Regions from separate parts of the Pseudomonas tremae genome, predicted to be linked through region 1. Evidence: predicted binding sites of a transcription regulator. Region 1 holds the regulator's gene; each other region holds the start of a gene.
What was found. The regulator FliA, encoded in region 1, starts transcription of late flagellar genes. The targets are predictions, from matches to a motif close to CTAAAGTTTNNNNNNNNNNNGCCGNTAA.
Positions count from the first base shown of each region.

Region 2: motA (flagellar motor stator protein MotA) is a predicted target of FliA. The motif match lies at 4,156-4,183, and genes of this name have one in related genera.
Region 3: I9H09_RS14135 (methyl-accepting chemotaxis protein) is a predicted target of FliA. The motif match lies at 2,736-2,763, and genes of this name have one in related genera.

Region 1 is NZ_CP066270.1:1,887,366-1,892,886, forward strand. It holds gene flhA (flagellar biosynthesis protein FlhA) at 1-291, shown strand, start outside; gene flhF (flagellar biosynthesis GTPase FlhF) at 303-1,634, shown strand; gene fleN (flagellar synthesis regulator FleN) at 1,750-2,583, shown strand; gene fliA (RNA polymerase sigma factor FliA) at 2,580-3,320, shown strand; gene I9H09_RS08760 (chemotaxis response regulator CheY) at 3,575-3,949, shown strand; gene I9H09_RS08765 (protein phosphatase CheZ) at 3,969-4,754, shown strand; gene I9H09_RS08770 (chemotaxis protein CheA) at 4,787-5,521, shown strand, end outside.
Region 2 is NZ_CP066270.1:4,748,493-4,754,013, forward strand. It holds gene I9H09_RS21475 (trimeric intracellular cation channel family protein) at 1-338, opposite strand, end outside; gene orn (oligoribonuclease) at 445-981, opposite strand; gene rsgA (small ribosomal subunit biogenesis GTPase RsgA) at 1,090-2,121, shown strand; gene motB (flagellar motor protein MotB) at 2,183-3,232, opposite strand; gene motA (flagellar motor stator protein MotA) at 3,236-4,087, opposite strand; gene I9H09_RS21500 (HDOD domain-containing protein) at 4,297-5,521, shown strand, end outside.
Region 3 is NZ_CP066270.1:3,114,009-3,119,529, reverse strand. It holds gene mrdA (penicillin-binding protein 2) at 1-358, shown strand, start outside; gene poxB (ubiquinone-dependent pyruvate dehydrogenase) at 506-2,224, shown strand; gene I9H09_RS14140 (GFA family protein) at 2,221-2,643, opposite strand; gene I9H09_RS14135 (methyl-accepting chemotaxis protein) at 2,940-4,856, shown strand; gene I9H09_RS14130 (hypothetical protein) at 5,426-5,521, shown strand, end outside.

The DNA.
Region 1 (5,521 bases):
AGGTTGGAACAGATATTGCTCAATAGTCTTCAGAAGGCTGGTCAGGGTCAGGAAGAAGGCGTTTTGCTTGAACCCAGCATGGCTGAAAAGCTCCAGCGTTCGTTGATAGAGGCCGCCCAGCGTCAAGAGATGCAAGGGTTGCCGGTAATTCTTCTGGTAGCAGGTCCTGTCCGGGCGATGCTGTCACGATTTGGACGATTGGCTGTACCGAACATGCATGTTCTGGCGTATCAGGAAATACCGGACAACAAGCAAGTAACCATCGTAGCGACTGTCGGGCCAAACGGCTGAGGTAGTGAGTCATGCAAGTTAAGCGATTTTTCGCCGCCGATATGCGTCAAGCCATGAAGCTGGTTCGCGATGAGCTGGGCGCCGAAGCGGCCATCATCGGTAACCGGCGCATTGCTGGTGGCGTCGAGCTGACTGCTGCTCTGGATTACAAGCTTTCTGCCCTGGCCCCTCGCGTGCCCAACATGGAGCTGGAAGACGAACTGCGCAAAACCCAGTCGCGCATCGTTTCCGCTCAGGCTGAACTGAACAATCGCAGTGACAGTGACGTGTCGGTCAACCTCCAGCTGTTTTCCGGCAAGACCGGCAGCGCTGCAGACACACACATCGAACCCACGCTTGAAGAGCCGCCACGTCCGTTTGCTGCCTATGCGTCTGCGCCTGCCGCAGAGCCTGCTGGCGGCCAGCGCGCCTTCGAGTCGATGCGTTCCGAACTGAATGGCCTGCGCGAGCTGCTGGAAGTCCAGCTGGGCTCCCTGGCCTGGAATCAGCTTCAGGGCAGCCGTCCGCAGCAGGCCAACCTCTGGCGCCGTCTGCAACGTGTCGGCTTGTCCGGCCCGCTGTCCCGCGACCTGCTGTCGATGATCCCCGACATAGACGAGCCTCGTCAGGCATGGCGCATGTTGCTGGCGCATCTGGCCCGCATGATTGCCGTGCCTGACATTGAGCCGCTGGAAGAGGGCGGCGTGATCGCCATGGTCGGTCCTGCCGGTATGGGCAAGACCACCACACTGGCCAAACTGGCAGCCCGCTACGTGCTGAAGTACGGTCCGCAGAATATCGCTCTGGTCAGCATGGACAGTTTCCGCATCGGTGCCCAGGAGCAGCTCAAGACGCTCGGGCGCATTCTCAACGTGCCGGTTACCCATGTCGATCCGGGCCAGTCTCTGGTTCAGGCTCTCGAGCCACTGCTGCGCAAGCGCGTGGTGCTGATCGATACCGCCGGCCTGCAGGCCAGTGATCCTGCGCTGCGCATGCAGCTGGAGAGTCTGGCAGGGCGTGGCATAAAATCGCGCAACTACCTGGTACTGGCAACAACTAGCCAGAAGCAGGTACTGACAGCGGCTTATCACAGTTACAAACGTTGTGGCCTGGCCGGATGCATTCTGACCAAGCTCGATGAAACAGCCAGCCTCGGCGAAGTCCTGAGCCTGGCGATCAGTCACGAACTACCAGTGGCCTACCTGACGGACGGTCCACGTATTCCTGAAGATCTGCATATTCCACGCCGTCACCAACTGGTTAGCCGTGCGGTGAGCGTTCAGATGCAGGATGAGCCGAGCGAGGAAGCGATGGCTGATATGTTTGCCGACCTCTATCACACCCCTGGCAAGAGAGTGGGTTAAGTGATGGATATTATTGAAATGTCCCTGCATCAACGGTCTGCCTGGCATTGTTCATTAGTGAATGTGCGGTTCTCGGTGTGGTTTCGGTCTACGCAAGACAAGGTAAAGAAATAACATGGGCAGCATGCATCCCGTACAGGTGATCGCGGTGACCGGCGGCAAAGGTGGCGTCGGTAAGACTAACGTGTCAGTGAACCTCTCACTGGCCCTCGCCGAGCTTGGCCGGCGCGTTATGCTGCTTGATGCCGATCTTGGTCTGGCCAATGTCGACGTCTTGCTGGGCCTGACGCCGAAGCGCACGCTTGCCGATGTCATAGAGGGTCGCTGCGAACTGCGCGATGTTCTATTGCAGGGGCCGGGCGGGGTTCGTATCGTGCCTGCAGCTTCCGGCACCCAGAGCATGGTGCATCTGTCTCCGGCCCAGCATGCCGGTCTGATCCAGGCGTTCAGCGATATTGGCGACAATCTCGACGTACTGGTGATCGACACGGCTGCCGGTATTGGCGAATCAGTGGTGAGCTTTGTGCGCGCTGCTCAGGAAGTGCTGCTGGTGGTGTGCGACGAGCCCACGTCGATCACCGATGCCTACGCCCTGATCAAACTGCTCAACCGCGACTACGACATGAACCGCTTCCGGGTCCTGGCCAACATGGCTCAGAGCCCTCAGGAAGGGCGCAACCTGTTCGCCAAGCTCACCAAAGTGACAGACCGTTTTCTTGATGTTGCCCTGCAGTATGTAGGCGCTGTGCCGTATGACGAATGCGTGCGCAAGGCCGTGCAGAAACAGCGTGCCGTCTACGAAGCATTCCCGCGTTCCAAATGTGCACTGGCGTTCAAGGCTATTGCCCAGAAGGTTGATACCTGGCCGTTGCCGGCCAATCCGCGGGGTCATCTCGAGTTCTTCGTTGAGCGACTCGTTCACCAGACCAGTGCGGGGCCTGTGCAATGACTGCGAGCGGCTACCAGATGTACAGCAAGACTTCTCGGAACTCACAATATGAGCTGATCGAGCGCTATGCGCCTTTGGTCAAGCGCATTGCCTACCACTTGCTGGCGCGTTTGCCAGCCAGCGTGCAGGTCGAGGATCTGATCCAGGCCGGCATGATCGGTCTGCTTGAAGTCTCTACCAAATATGACTCCACCAAGGGTGCGAGCTTCGAGACCTATGCCGGCATTCGTATCCGTGGTGCGATGCTCGATGAGGTCCGCAAGGGTGACTGGGCTCCGCGTTCGGTACACCGCAATACGCGCATGGTCAGTGACGCAATTCGGGCAATTGAAGCTAAAACCGGTCGTGACGCTAAAGATCACGAGGTTGCTGCCGAACTCCAGTTGAGTCTTGATGATTATTACGGGATTTTGAATGACACCTTGGGCAGCCGCCTTTTCAGTTTCGACGACCTTTTGCAGGACGGGGATCATGAAGGGCTGCACGAGGACGGTGCAAGCGGTTCGCTTGAGCCGTCGCGCGATCTGGAAGACGAGCGCTTCCAGGCTGCGTTGGCCGATGCAATTGCCAATCTGCCAGAGCGTGAGCGTCTGGTATTGGCGCTGTACTACGACGAAGAGCTGAATCTCAAGGAAATCGGAGAGGTTCTTGGGGTCAGCGAATCTCGAGTCAGTCAGTTACACAGCCAGTGCGCAGCTCGTTTGCGAGGGCGTTTGGGGGAGTGGCGAGCGCGTTGACGGCAATCCGCGACGCAAGTCGCGAGTTGTCTGCATGCCGGCTGTGCAAAGCGTTACGTGGTAACAGGATGAACGAGACGCAAGCCCATCGAACATTGTCTCGATGGGCTTTCGTTCAAGGTCTTTGCCTGTCGTTGTGCCAAGCCCGTCGTCGTTTCGTATAGCTGGAGGTGTGCTGTGCCAGTATTGAGTGAACAGCGTGTTCAGGTGCTGAATGCGTTAAAGACTGCTTGGAGGTCGAATTGGACAAGAACATGAAAATCCTCATCGTTGATGACTTCTCAACGATGCGGCGGATCATCAAGAACCTTTTGCGTGATCTGGGGTTTACCAACACATCGGAAGCGGATGATGGTCTGACCGCACTGCCGATGCTGCAAAGCGGTGCCTTTGACTTTCTGGTGACCGACTGGAACATGCCTGGCATGTCCGGTATCGATCTGTTGCGTCAGGTCCGTGCGGATGATCGCCTCAAGAATCTTCCCGTGCTGATGGTCACTGCAGAAGCCAAGCGTGAGCAGATCATTGAAGCTGCTCAGGCCGGGGTGAACGGTTATGTAGTCAAGCCATTCACGGCTCAAGCGCTGAAAGAGAAGATCGAAAAGATCTTTGACCGCGTCAATAGCTGATGCATGCCGCGAGGGCGCTATGGATAACAATGATTCGATGGCCGACTTTGAGTCGACCCTAAAAAGACACGCGCAGGAACTCGTTACCAGCCTTGAAAAGGGTCGTTTCGGCGAGGCTGTGCAACTGATCCATGAGCTCAATCAGACACGTGACCGCGGCCTTTATCAGGAAGTGGGCAAGCTGACGCGTGAGCTTCACAGTGCAATCGTCAACTTTCATATCGATCCGCACATGCCTCAGGCCGAGGAAGTGTCGCAAATCACCGACGCCACCGAACGCCTGTCGTACGTAGTCAGGCTGACCGAGAACGCAGCCAACCGCACGATGGACCTGGTCGAGGAAAGTACGCCGGTCATGAATGGCCTGAGTTCCGACGCCAAGGCTTTGAGCGAGGATTGGGGGCGTTTCATGCGCCGCGAAATCAGCGCTGAAGAGTTTCGCGAGCTGGCCAAGCGAGTCGACGGTTTTCTGACGCGCACCGAAAAGGAAACCCACCAGGTTGCCGGCCATCTCAACGATATTCTGCTTGCTCAGGATTATCAGGACCTTACGGGTCAGGTGATCAAGCGCGTTACGCAGCTGGTCACTGAAGTTGAGAGCAATCTGCTCAAGCTGGTGCTCATGGCCAGCCATGTCGATCGCTTCGCAGGCATCGAACATGACGAAGAATCCATCCTTGCAGAAAAAGATCCTAAAAAACATCTCGCCAAGGGTGAAGGTCCGCAGATTCATGCCGATAAACGTGAAGACGTCGTATCCGGACAGGATGATGTAGACGATCTGCTATCGAGCCTCGGCTTCTAAGGTCTGTTGACGGTTAATTTAGGGAGCACCCCATGAGCTTCGGCGCCGATGAAGAAATCCTTCAGGATTTTCTGGTAGAGGCCGGCGAAATTCTGGAGCAGTTGTCAGAGCAGTTGGTCGAGCTGGAAAGCCGACCGGATGATGCTGACCTGCTCAATGCAATTTTTCGCGGTTTTCACACTGTAAAAGGCGGCGCCGGCTTCCTCCAGCTCCATGAGCTGGTGGAGTGCTGCCACATCGCCGAAAACGTCTTCGACATCCTGCGCAAGGGTGAGCGTCGCGTTGATTCCGAACTGATGGATGTGGTCCTGGAGGCTCTGGACACCGTCAACAGCATGTTTGGTCAAGTACGAGAAAGAACCAACGTCACCCCGGCGACCCCTGAGCTGCTGGCTGCCCTGGCGCGGCTGGCTGAGCCACAATCTGCGGATGTGGTCGAAGCGCCAGAGCCAGAGCCGCAACCAGTGGCCGAGGCAGTTGCCCCGGCGGCTCAGGCTCAGGCCGACGGCGACATTACCGATGATGAATTCGAGCAACTGCTGGATTCGCTGCACGGCACCAGCCCGGTGTCTGTGGCCGCGCCAGTGGCAGCTGCTGCTGCACCTGCGCCAGTGGGCGATGAAATCACCGACCAGGAATTCGAATCGCTGCTTGATCAGCTGCACGGCAAGGGCAAGTTTGCACCCGACGCCGCAGCTGCCCCGGCCCCTGCTGCCAAGAGCGCCGCTGCTGCGCCCGCCGGTGATGAAATCACTGACGACGAGTTC
Region 2 (5,521 bases), 2.9 Mb from region 1:
CCGTGCCCCGCCTCCAGTGCGGTCATGCAGCCGATAAGGGTGAAGGCCACCAGCCCCAGGGCGTCGAGCACCAGAAACAGGGAGCGCAAGTGGCGCATCAACGGGGCGATAAAGATCGTCACCAAGGCCGCCACACTGGTCAGCACCAGGTATTCCGGGTGTTTCACCCAAGTCAGCGGATAGTGGCCGATCAGCACGTCGCGCACTGAACCACCGCCCAGCGCAGTGACGCAGGCGATCAGTACTACACCGAACCAGTCCATGCCGCGTCGACCGGCCGACAAGGCGCCCGTCATGGCTTCAGCAGTGATGGCGATCAGATAAAGCATCAGCAACATGGCGGCGACTCTGCGAAAAAGGCGCGCAGTCTAACCAGCGAACCTGCGCACTGAAAGAGTGCAGCGAAGATTAATCACCGCACACCGATGCCTTGCTTTCACTCGATCACGGCTTGATGAAATGCTCTCGGTAGAAACGCAACTCGGCAATCGACTCGCGAATGTCATCCAGCGCAAGATGCGTGCTGCCCTTCTTGAACTTGAGCTCGGGGGACCAGCGAGCAGCCAGTTCCTTGAGGGTCGAGACGTCGAGGTTGCGGTAGTGGAAGTAGTTTTCGAGCGTCGGCATGTGACGATAAAGGAAGCGACGATCCTGACAGATGCTGTTACCGCAGATCGGCGAACTGCGCTCGGGCACCCACAGCTTGATGAATTCCAGAGTCTGCGCCTCAGCGTCAGCCATGCTGATGGTGCTTTCGCGCACGCGCTGGGTCAGGCCAGAACCGCCGTGCTGGCGCGTATTCCACTCATCCATCTTTGCCAGCGTCTCGTCGCTTTGATGCACGGCGATCACCGGCCCTTCGGCCAGTGTGTTGAGCTCACTGTCCGTGATAATCGTGGCCATTTCGATGATGACATCGGTATCAGGGTCCAGACCGGTCATTTCCAGATCGATCCAGATCAGGTTCTGCTTGTTCTGCATGTGTCGACTCCTCAGCGTAGGCGCGCAGTTTAGCTCACCCTGCCGTGCTAGACTCCTGCCGATCCAACGTACTGCTTAATTCATCGGTTACATCACATCGGAACACCCATGGCCAAACGCCAACTCAATCGACGTCAGAACTGGCGCATCGAAAAAATTCAGGGCGAGCGTGCTGCACGTGCAGCAAAACGCGAGTCCGTTACACTCGAAACACTGGAAGGCGGCGACCTCGGTCCCGAGCAGACAGGCCTGGTCATTGCCCACTTCGGCGTACAGGTTGAAGTAGAGGCCCAGGAAAGCGAGACAGCCGGCCAGGTATTCCGCTGTCACCTGCGTGCCAACCTGCCTGCATTGGTTACTGGCGATCGCGTGGTCTGGCGGGCCGGCAATCAGGGCATCGGCGTGATCGTCGCGCAACTGCCCCGCTCCACCGAACTGCGCCGTCCGGATTCCCGCGGGCAGCTCAAGCCCGTGGCCGCCAACGTCGATCTGATTGTGATCGTCTTTGCGCCGATGCCCGAGCCGCATGCCAACCTGATTGACCGTTACCTTGTCGCCGCCGAGCATGCCGGGATTCATCCGCTGCTGCTGCTAAACAAAGCCGACCTCATCGACGAGCAGAACGCGCCGGCGCTGAATGCGCTGCTCGCGGTCTATCGCACGCTGGGCTACCCAGTGCTGGAAGTGTCCGCGCACCAAGGCGATGGCATGCAGAAGCTGCAAAGCCAGCTTGATGGCCATATCAGCGTATTCGTCGGGCAGTCCGGTGTCGGCAAGTCCTCGCTGGTCAACAGCCTGCTGCCGGAAACCGATACGCGGGTCGGGCCTTTGTCCGAGGTGTCCGGTCAGGGCACGCACACGACCACCACCGCACGCCTGTTTCACTTCCCGCGTGGTGGCGACTTGATCGACTCACCCGGTATTCGTGAGTTTGGCCTGGGCCACGTCAGCCGAGCCGACGTCGAAGCCGGTTTCATCGAGTTCAATGACCTGATCGGCACCTGCCGCTTCCGCGACTGCAAGCATGACCGCGAACCGGGTTGTGCCTTGCTCAAGGGTCTGGAAGACGGCCGCGTGCAACAGCAGCGCATGAACAGCTATCGCTCGATCATTGCCAGCCTGCCGCAAGACAGTTACTGACGGCTGAAACCGCACACACAAAAACGCCGCGATGATCGCGGCGTCTTTGTATCTGTGCGGCTCAGTTCTGGGCCGGCTCTACTCGCAGCTTGCCATCATCGAAAATGTTCAGCTTCTGCCGAATCTCGTGCGGCTGAGCATACGCCTGCGGGTCGGCCGGTGTTGCTGTGGAAGCACCCGGAATACCCGGAATACCCGGAGCAGCAGGCGCTGCGGGCGTAACCGGTGCTGCTGGCGCAGGCTTGGTTGGCGCTCCACCGGAGTTCTGATCGCCTTCGATACGGTGCTGGGCCTTTTTGGTCAGGACCACGATATCGATGCGGCGGTTGACCGGATTGGTTGGGTTCTCGTGGTCATAAAGCGCCGACGAGGCATAACCCACCACCCTTGCCACCTGTGCATCCGGGTACGTCCCGGCGACCAATGCCCGGCGTGCAGCGTTCGCGCGGTTGGCCGACAGCTCCCAGTTGCCGAAGCCGCCACTGCCCACAAAAGGCGTTGCATCTGTATGACCGCTGATACTGACCTTGTTCGGCACGCTTTTGATGGTGTCGGCCAGCGCCAGCAGAATGTCCTCGAAATACGGTTTGAGCCGGGCGCTACCCGAGTCGAACATGGGCCGATTTTCGGCATCCATGATCTGGATACGCAAGCCGTCCTGCGTGATCTCGAACAGAATCTGGTCTTTGAACTTCTGCAGTTGCGGGTTTTCCTCGACCTTGTTCTGCAGTTCCTGCAGCAGCATCTCCAGACGCTCCTGCTCGACCGCTTCGGCCTTGGTCTCGGATGTCTCTGCCTCAATGGGCACAGTGTCCGGTGAAGGCGTGGTCTGCACCTCGGGATTGAGGGTCTGGTTCGGCGACATTTCCGGCGAACCACCCAGGTCGATCACATAGGGCGAACCACTGTCCGAGAAGCCGACCGGGTCCTTGAAGTAGCCAGCGACCGCGAGCAATTGCTCGGGCGTGGCAGACGACATCAGCCACAGCACCAGAAAGAACGCCATCATCGCAGTCGCGAAGTCGGCAAAGGCGATTTTCCAGGCGCCGCCGTGATGTCCGCCACCGAAGCGCTTTACGCGCTTGATGATAATCGGCTGATTATTTTCCATGACTTAGCGACCGCGAACCGCTTGTTCCAGCTCGCTGAAGCTGGGGCGATGCAGTGGATAAAGAACCTTGCGACCGAACTCGACGGCCAGCGAAGGCGGCATGCCGGAAGCCGAAGCCACCAGCGACGCCTTGATGCTTTCATAGACGTTCATTTCTTCCTTGGCATCGTGCGCAAGGCTGGTGGCCAGCGGACCGAAGAAGCCGTAAGCCGCAAGAATACCGAAGAATGTACCGACCAGCGCCGCACCTACGTGCATACCGATCGCAGCCTTGTCGCCCGAACCCAGCGACGCCATCGTTACTACGATACCCAGTACTGCCGCCACGATACCGAAACCGGGCATGCCATCTGCGACACCGGTGACGGCATGGGATGGATGCTCGAGCTCTTCTTTCATGCTCAGCAGTTCCATGTCGAACAGGCCCTCCAGCTCGTGGGGCGCCATGTTGCCGGACGACATGATGCGCAGGTAATCGCAGATGTACGCGGTCATGCGCTCATCTTTCAGGACACCCGGGTATTTGGTGAAAATCGGGCTGGAGGCGGCGTCTTCGATATCCCCTTCAATCGCCATCATGCCTTCACGACGGCTCTTGTTGAGGATCTCGTAGACCAGACCCAGCACCTCAAGGTAATAGGCGTGAGTGAAGCGACTGCCGAACATCTTCAGCGACTTCTTGAACACGTGCATGAACATGTAGCCAGGGTTGGCCTGGAGGAATGCGCCCAGCGCAGCACCGCCGATGATCAAGACCTCATAGGGCTGGAACAGCGCCATGATCTTGCCATGGGACAGCACGTATCCGCCGAGGATGCTCGCGATTACGACAATGATGCCGATGATTTTAGCCATAGGAGAAAATACTTTACTAAGAGTCGGGTTCAGGGACAGTGCGGAAGTTCATGAATCTCTTCTTCTCCTTATCGGCCCATCTGGGCCAGACTATAGCCGGTTCTCGTGAAAAACCCATTTCGCCTGCCGAATCAACAGGTGAAAATGGCCGTTCCACCCAGCACACTGGCAGTCTTCCCGCCCGGATAATCAGTCGCACAGGCCATCCAATGCCGACAGCACATACATCGCATCATCTTGTTCCGAAGACGCTCGACGCCTGGGTCAAACAGCTTGACGGTATCGCGTTGCCAGTCCCTGCCGCCAATCACGCGCATGTGCGTTCCGCACTCAACGACAGCCGCCGTTCACTGCGTGACATTGCCGAGATGATGCAGGAAAGTCCTGCACTGGTGCTGAGCGTGATGCGCGAGGCAAACCATCACACGCACGGCATGACCGAGCAGGCCGAGAGCCTGGAAATCGCGATCAACCGTCTGGGCCTGGCGCGCACCGAAGTCCTTTTAGGCCGCCTGCCGGCCAAACCACCTGAAGAGATTCCTGCCGCTTACCGCCAACTGATACTGGTCAGCCAACACGCCACGCAACAGGCCAACGGGCTGTTTGCCAGCCGTCTTGCGCGGCTGTGGCAGGACATCCATCTGGGCAGCCTGCTATTTCTCGCGCCGCTCTGGCCAATGGCATTGGCGTACCCGAAACTGCTGGAAGAGCTTGAGTTGCGAGTTATCCACAAGGGGCACTCCAGCGTTGCAGTAGAAAAAGAGCTGTTCGGCGTCAACTTGCTGGAACTGTGTCTGGCGCTGGCCGAATTCTGGCGCCTGCCGGTGTGGGTCACACGTGGCTACAAGTTGCTGATCAACGAACGTCACGAACTGGCCAGAGCGCTGCGCATTGCGCGCGAGGGCCGCAGCCCGCTGGAACAGCAACAGCTGATGGACGCCGACCCCAATCTTCGACGCTGGCTTAATCAGCCCGCCAATACCGTGCTGCTCGGCAACGGCCTGGCGCTGGCAGCACAACAGGCCTGGAACAGTCCGCATTGCCTGCGCTGGGAGCGCCTGACCAGCCTTTATCTGCAACAACCGCTCGATGAGGTGCAGCAACAGGCGCACCAGAACGCGGCTGGCAGTGCCCGCATTCATGCGGAGAACGATCTATGGCACCCTGCCGAATCATTGATCTGGCCCTGGGATGCGCGTCGCGTGAGACGCGATAACGAGCCCGCCCCGCCGCCCTCGGCAGACGCCTTGCAATTGTGGCGCAAGAACTGCGCAGAACTGCTCCAGGAACCGACGCCGTTCATTAACGCCATGCACCTGACAACCTCGGCTCGCGATGCATTCATGGCCTGCGGCATGGAGCGCGTCATGCTGTTGATGCTGGACAAGACGTCATCAGTGCTGCGCGTCAATCAACTTGCCGGCCTGCCCCAGG
Region 3 (5,521 bases), 1.2 Mb from region 1:
CATGCAAATGGTGATGCACGATCCGCGCGGTATCGCCCGTGACGCCGCTAAGGGCGCGCAGTACCGGATTGCCGGCAAGAGCGGTACGGCGCAGGTGGTGGCGATCAAGCAGGGTGAACGTTACAACCGTCTCAAGACCCTTGAGCGTAACCGCGACAACGCCTTGTTCGTCGGTTTCGCCCCGGCTGACCATCCGAAGATCGTAGTGTCGGTGACCATCGAGAACGGCGAGGCGGGTGGTCGGGTGGCCGGTCCGGTGGTGCGGGAAATTCTCGACGCCTGGCTGCTCGACAGCGACGGCAAGCTCAAGCCGCAATACGCAGTGCCCACCAAGGCGACGGGCAACCCGCACGCCTGAGCCGTCTGCCCAGGTAGACTGCCTGAGCCCTGAACAGGGCTCAGGTTTTCTGAACTGTCGAGATTCCGTCGGGTCGACCACAACAGGCGTGGCAGAGCGCTACGCCTGTGTGTTCGACCCTTTTATTGCCTCGACAAGGAACCCCTTATGTCCAAGACCATTGCCGATCATTTTGCGCAAACCCTCGCAGCGGCAGGCGTTTCCCACATATGGGGGGTGTCCGGTGACAGCCTCAACGGCTTGACCGATAGCCTGGAACGCATCGACTCGATTCGCTGGATGCACACCCGCCATGAAGAAGTGGCTGCCTTCGCTGCAGGCGCTCAAGCAGCGTCCAGCGGTAAGCTGGCGGTTTGCGCGGGCAGCTGCGGACCTGGCAACCTGCATTTGATCAATGGCCTGTATGACTGCCATCGCAACCGGGTCCCGGTGCTGGCAATTGCCGCGCATATCCCTTCCCCTGAGATAGGCCTGGACTACTTTCAGGAAACTCATCCGCAGGAGCTGTTCAAGGAGTGCAGCCACTTCGTCGAACTGGTCAGCAACCCCGAGCAGTTTCCGCGTGTGCTAGAACGTGCCATGCGTGCGGCCATCAGCCAGAAGGGCGTGGCAGTCATCGTGTTGCCCGGCGACGTGGCGCTCAGCGAGGCTCCGGATGTTGCGGTGAAATGGGTCGCCCCTACGCCGCCGACCGTCGTCCCGGCGGACAACGACTTGCAGTCTATGGCCGAAATGCTCAACGCCTCCAAGGCTGTGACTTTGCTGTGCGGAGCTGGTTGTGAAGGTGCTCACGAGCAGGTCCTCGCCCTGGCCGAAAAGCTGGGCGCACCGATCGTCCATGCCCTGCGCGGCAAGCAGCACGTCGAGTACGACAACCCGTTCGATGTCGGCATGACCGGCCTGATCGGATTCAGCTCCGGCTATCACGCCATGCTGTCCTGCGACACGCTGGTGATTCTCGGCAGCAGCTTGCCTTATCGCAACTTCTATCCGGACAAGGCCGACATCATTCAGATCGACCTTGACCCGACCCAGTTGGGCCGCCGCACCCCAGTGACCCTGGGGCTGGTCGGTGGTGTTCGCGAAACTCTGGACGCGTTGCTGCCCAAGCTTACTCCCCACGCTGACCGACGCTTCCTGGACAAGGCTCTGAAGCATTACGCCAAGGCGCGTGAAGAGCTTGACGAACTCGCCACGCCGACACCGGATGGCACACCGATTCACCCGCAGTACCTTACCCGACTCGTCGACGAGCATGCCGATGCCGACGCCATCTTCACCGTAGACGTGGGGACGCCGACGCTGTGGGCTGCGCGCTACCTGCACATGAACGGCAAACGCAGCCTGCTCGGCTCGTTCAACCACGGCTCGATGGCCAATGCGCTGCCTCAGGCACTGGGTGCCAAGGCCGAACATCCGGACCGGCAGGTCGTCGCCCTGTGTGGTGACGGTGGTTTGTCGATGTTGCTGGGTGATCTGCTGAGCATTCGGCAGTTGAACCTGCCGATCAAACTGGTGGTGTTCAACAACAGTTCACTGGGCTTCGTCGACATGGAAATGAAGGCCGGCGGTTACGTGCCGCATGGCACTGACCTGCACGAAACCAACTTTGCCGGTATCGCCCTGGGCGCTGGCATTCTTGGCCTGCGAGTAGAAAATGCCGAAGAACTGCCCGCAGCGTTGCGCAAGGCCTTTGATCACCCCGGCCCGGTGCTGATCGACGTCGTCACCGCCAAACAGGAGTTGGGCATCCCGCCGAAAATCAAACTGGCGCAGGCCAAGGGCTTCAGTCTGTATATGATGCGCGCGATCATGAGCGGACGAGGCAGCGAAGTGCTGGAGCTGGCCAAGACCAACCTGCGCTAATCGCACTCGGGTGCTACATCGGCTGAGCGGTCAGATGGATGATTGACCCCGTCGCTGGTTTTCACCTGGCCCAGATCGAAAGGGTTCACACCTTCCAGGCAGGCGACGTTGTAACCGTATTCATTGGGGTTGGAACGTCGCTGATGGTGGGTGTAGATCCCGCATCTTCCGCAAAAATAATGCTCGGCGGTGCGTGTGTTGAATTGATACAGCTTCAACACACTCTGCCCATGAATCACCCGAACGCCGTCTTTCGCCACAGTGGCCACCACAGCACCTCTGCGCCTGCACAGCGAGCAATCACAACGTCGCGGGTCAACAACGCCGTCCGGTAAATCGAGCTCCAGCATGATCGCGCCGCAATGGCACGAGGCGCGGTGGACAGGTTTGATGTCGGTAGGGCCGACTTTCTTGATCATGTCTTTTCCTCTTGTTTGATATTAAATCGCGCAGTCGTTACTCATTTCATGTTCTCGCAATGGCGTGCTTTCAAATTAAAGCAGACCGGCAGGTAAAGCTTGCTACAACACGGCCGAAACAAATGGATGGAGGCAGGACAGGCTACGGCAGGCTAATTATCGAATCATCTCTGGTTATAAAAACGTCAGTGCTTATAAAGCGTTGGGCCACAGTGATTTTTATAGAAAGTTTGCGAGTCACGAGGTCTGTAATGCTTAGAAATGCTCCTTTGAGTATGAAACTGCTGCTTATTCTAATCTTCCCACTGCTGGGTTTTCTGGCCTTTGCAGGTCTCTACGTCGCTGACAAAAGCGAGACGCTGGGTGACAACAGTCGCGCGGTTACTGCGACCAGCGTTGCCCGTACGCTGAGTGATGTGGTTACCACATTGCAGCGCGAACGCGGCGCCAGTGGCGTATTCCTGGGCAGCGGCGGCAAAACCATGCAGGACAAGCTGCGAAGCCTTCGTCAGGAAACCGACAAGGCCATGGTCGAAATGCGCGCGCAATCGACTGAAGGCCTTTCCGGAACGGAGAACGTGTCGCGTGCGCTGGATGACGTCATCGCACTGCGCCTGAAAGTCGATGCGCTGGCGATCAACAATACCGAGTCCGGTGCGCGCTTCACCGACATCATCAAAGTCTTGATCGGCTTTACTTACTCTCTCGAAGCCACGATTGAAGACCCGCAAATACTGCGTGCCCTGAGCTCCCTCAACCAATTCGTTGACATGAAAGAGCGCGCAGGTCGTGAACGTGTATTGCTGGGCCTGGCGTTCAACCAGAACCGTTTCGACGCGGCACTGTTATCACGCTTCAGTCGCAACCTGGGCGAGTTCTCCGGTTATTACGAAGCCTTTCAGCGTTGGTCCCCTGAAGTGTTCAAAACCAAATTGAACGCTGTTTTGCAGCAACCTGCTTCGCTGGAAGTCGCGCGTCTGCAGCGTCTGGGTTTTGATACGCCATTGGGCGACCCACTCAATGTAAAACCGGAAGACTGGTTCAACCTTGCAACGTCGCGTATCGACATGATGGCTCAGGTGGAAACCGAGTTGGGACAGACCGTCGTAAGCCTGGCCTCTGATGCGCGCAACGAGGCGGAGCGCAGCCTGTATGTGGCCATCGGGACGGTGGTCATGATGCTGATAGTCGTGCTCTGGCTGGCGTCGGTGATCATCCGCAACATCAAGATTGCAGTGGTGGACGTGAACCGCACGCTGGTTGCGCTCTCCACCCGCGACCTGACCGCAAGAACGCGTTATACCGGCAAAGACGAGTTTGGCGAGATCTCACGCAACCTGGACAACATGGCGCAACAGATCAGCGACGTCATTCGCGAGATCGGCAGCGCCACAGCGCAGGTTGCCACGGCGGCCGAACAGTCTTCGGCCGTCGCGCTGCAGACCAGCCAGAACGTGGCACAGCAACGTCAGGGCACTGATCAGGTGGCCACTGCCATCAGCCAGATGAGCTCGACGGTCAAGGACGTTGCACGCAGCACCACCGATGCGTCGGAAATGTCGCAACGGGTCAATGCCAGCACGATGCAGGGCAAGGCCGAAATCGAAAACACCATCAGCCTGATTCAAGGACTGTCGCTTCAGGCGCAGCAAACTTCGCAGATCATTGGCGAGCTCAAGGGCGAGAGCAACTCTATTTCCTCGGTCCTCGATGTGATCCGTGGCGTCGCCGACCAGACCAACCTGCTGGCGCTCAACGCGGCCATTGAGGCTGCACGTGCAGGCGAGCAAGGTCGCGGCTTTGCGGTAGTTGCGGACGAAGTGCGCAACCTGGCCAAGAAGACCCAGGACTCTACCGTCAGCATCCAGCAGATGATCGCCAACCTGCAATCGGGTTCCGAACGTGCCGCCGCTTCAATGCAGGAGACTCTGGGCAAAGCGCAGGAGGGCGCCAGCAACGTGGTGCGCGCCGGCGAGCTGCTGGAAGAAATTGCCGAAGGCATCGCCAGCATCAGCGACCGCAATATCCAGGTGGCCTCGGCCGCCGAGGAGCAAAGCCTGGTTGCCGAAGAAATCCATCGCAATGTCCACGACATCAACGCGCTGGTCATCCAGGTCAGCGCCGGTGCCGAGCAGACAGCCGTCACCAGCCGCGAACTGGCTCGATTGGCCGAGCAGCAACAAGGGTTGGTGGGGCGCTTCAAGGTGAGCTGATCACCAGGCGTCATGCATCTGTACAAAGGCTTGGAAGCGAAAGCTTTCAGGCCTTTTTGTTATTCGAATTCTGTATCGGTCTGTGACCACTCAGTCAGGATTCTGTGTAACTGCAGATCCCTCATACAGTTATGTAGTGCTTTAAAATAATAACTACATAATCGTTGACGCATCTCCTTTGCCCTTGCATCATGCAGCTGTCTCCCTGATCGGGAGCGCTGCAAATAGGTACTGAACGGGCTCGGCAAACCGTCGAGATGTTCCTGGATGTAGGCTGCCCACAAGGCAGATTGATGGAGCTGAACTGGCATTGTCGTCGATAAGGGCGAGAAGCTGGCGAAATGTCCTCATGATGCTTGTAACGGATCGATTGATGATCCTGGGCCGGATCTTTGGGTTTCGTGACTTCTTTTCTCTGCGCTGATGCTGTTGTGTAGCGGCTTTTCATCAGGGCTACCTGCATGTCCTTTAGGGCTGGAACCGTGTTCGACGAGTTTCGTCGATGAACGTCCGGCGCATGAACTTGATGCATCAACTATCGAACAGTCTGCGAGCGAAGGAGCGTCACCATGAATATCAACAATCAACCGACTATCGATGAGCTGGCTCGTCTGTTTGCCGCGCGCAAAGATACGCTGGACAACCACATCGTCTGGATCGCCGAT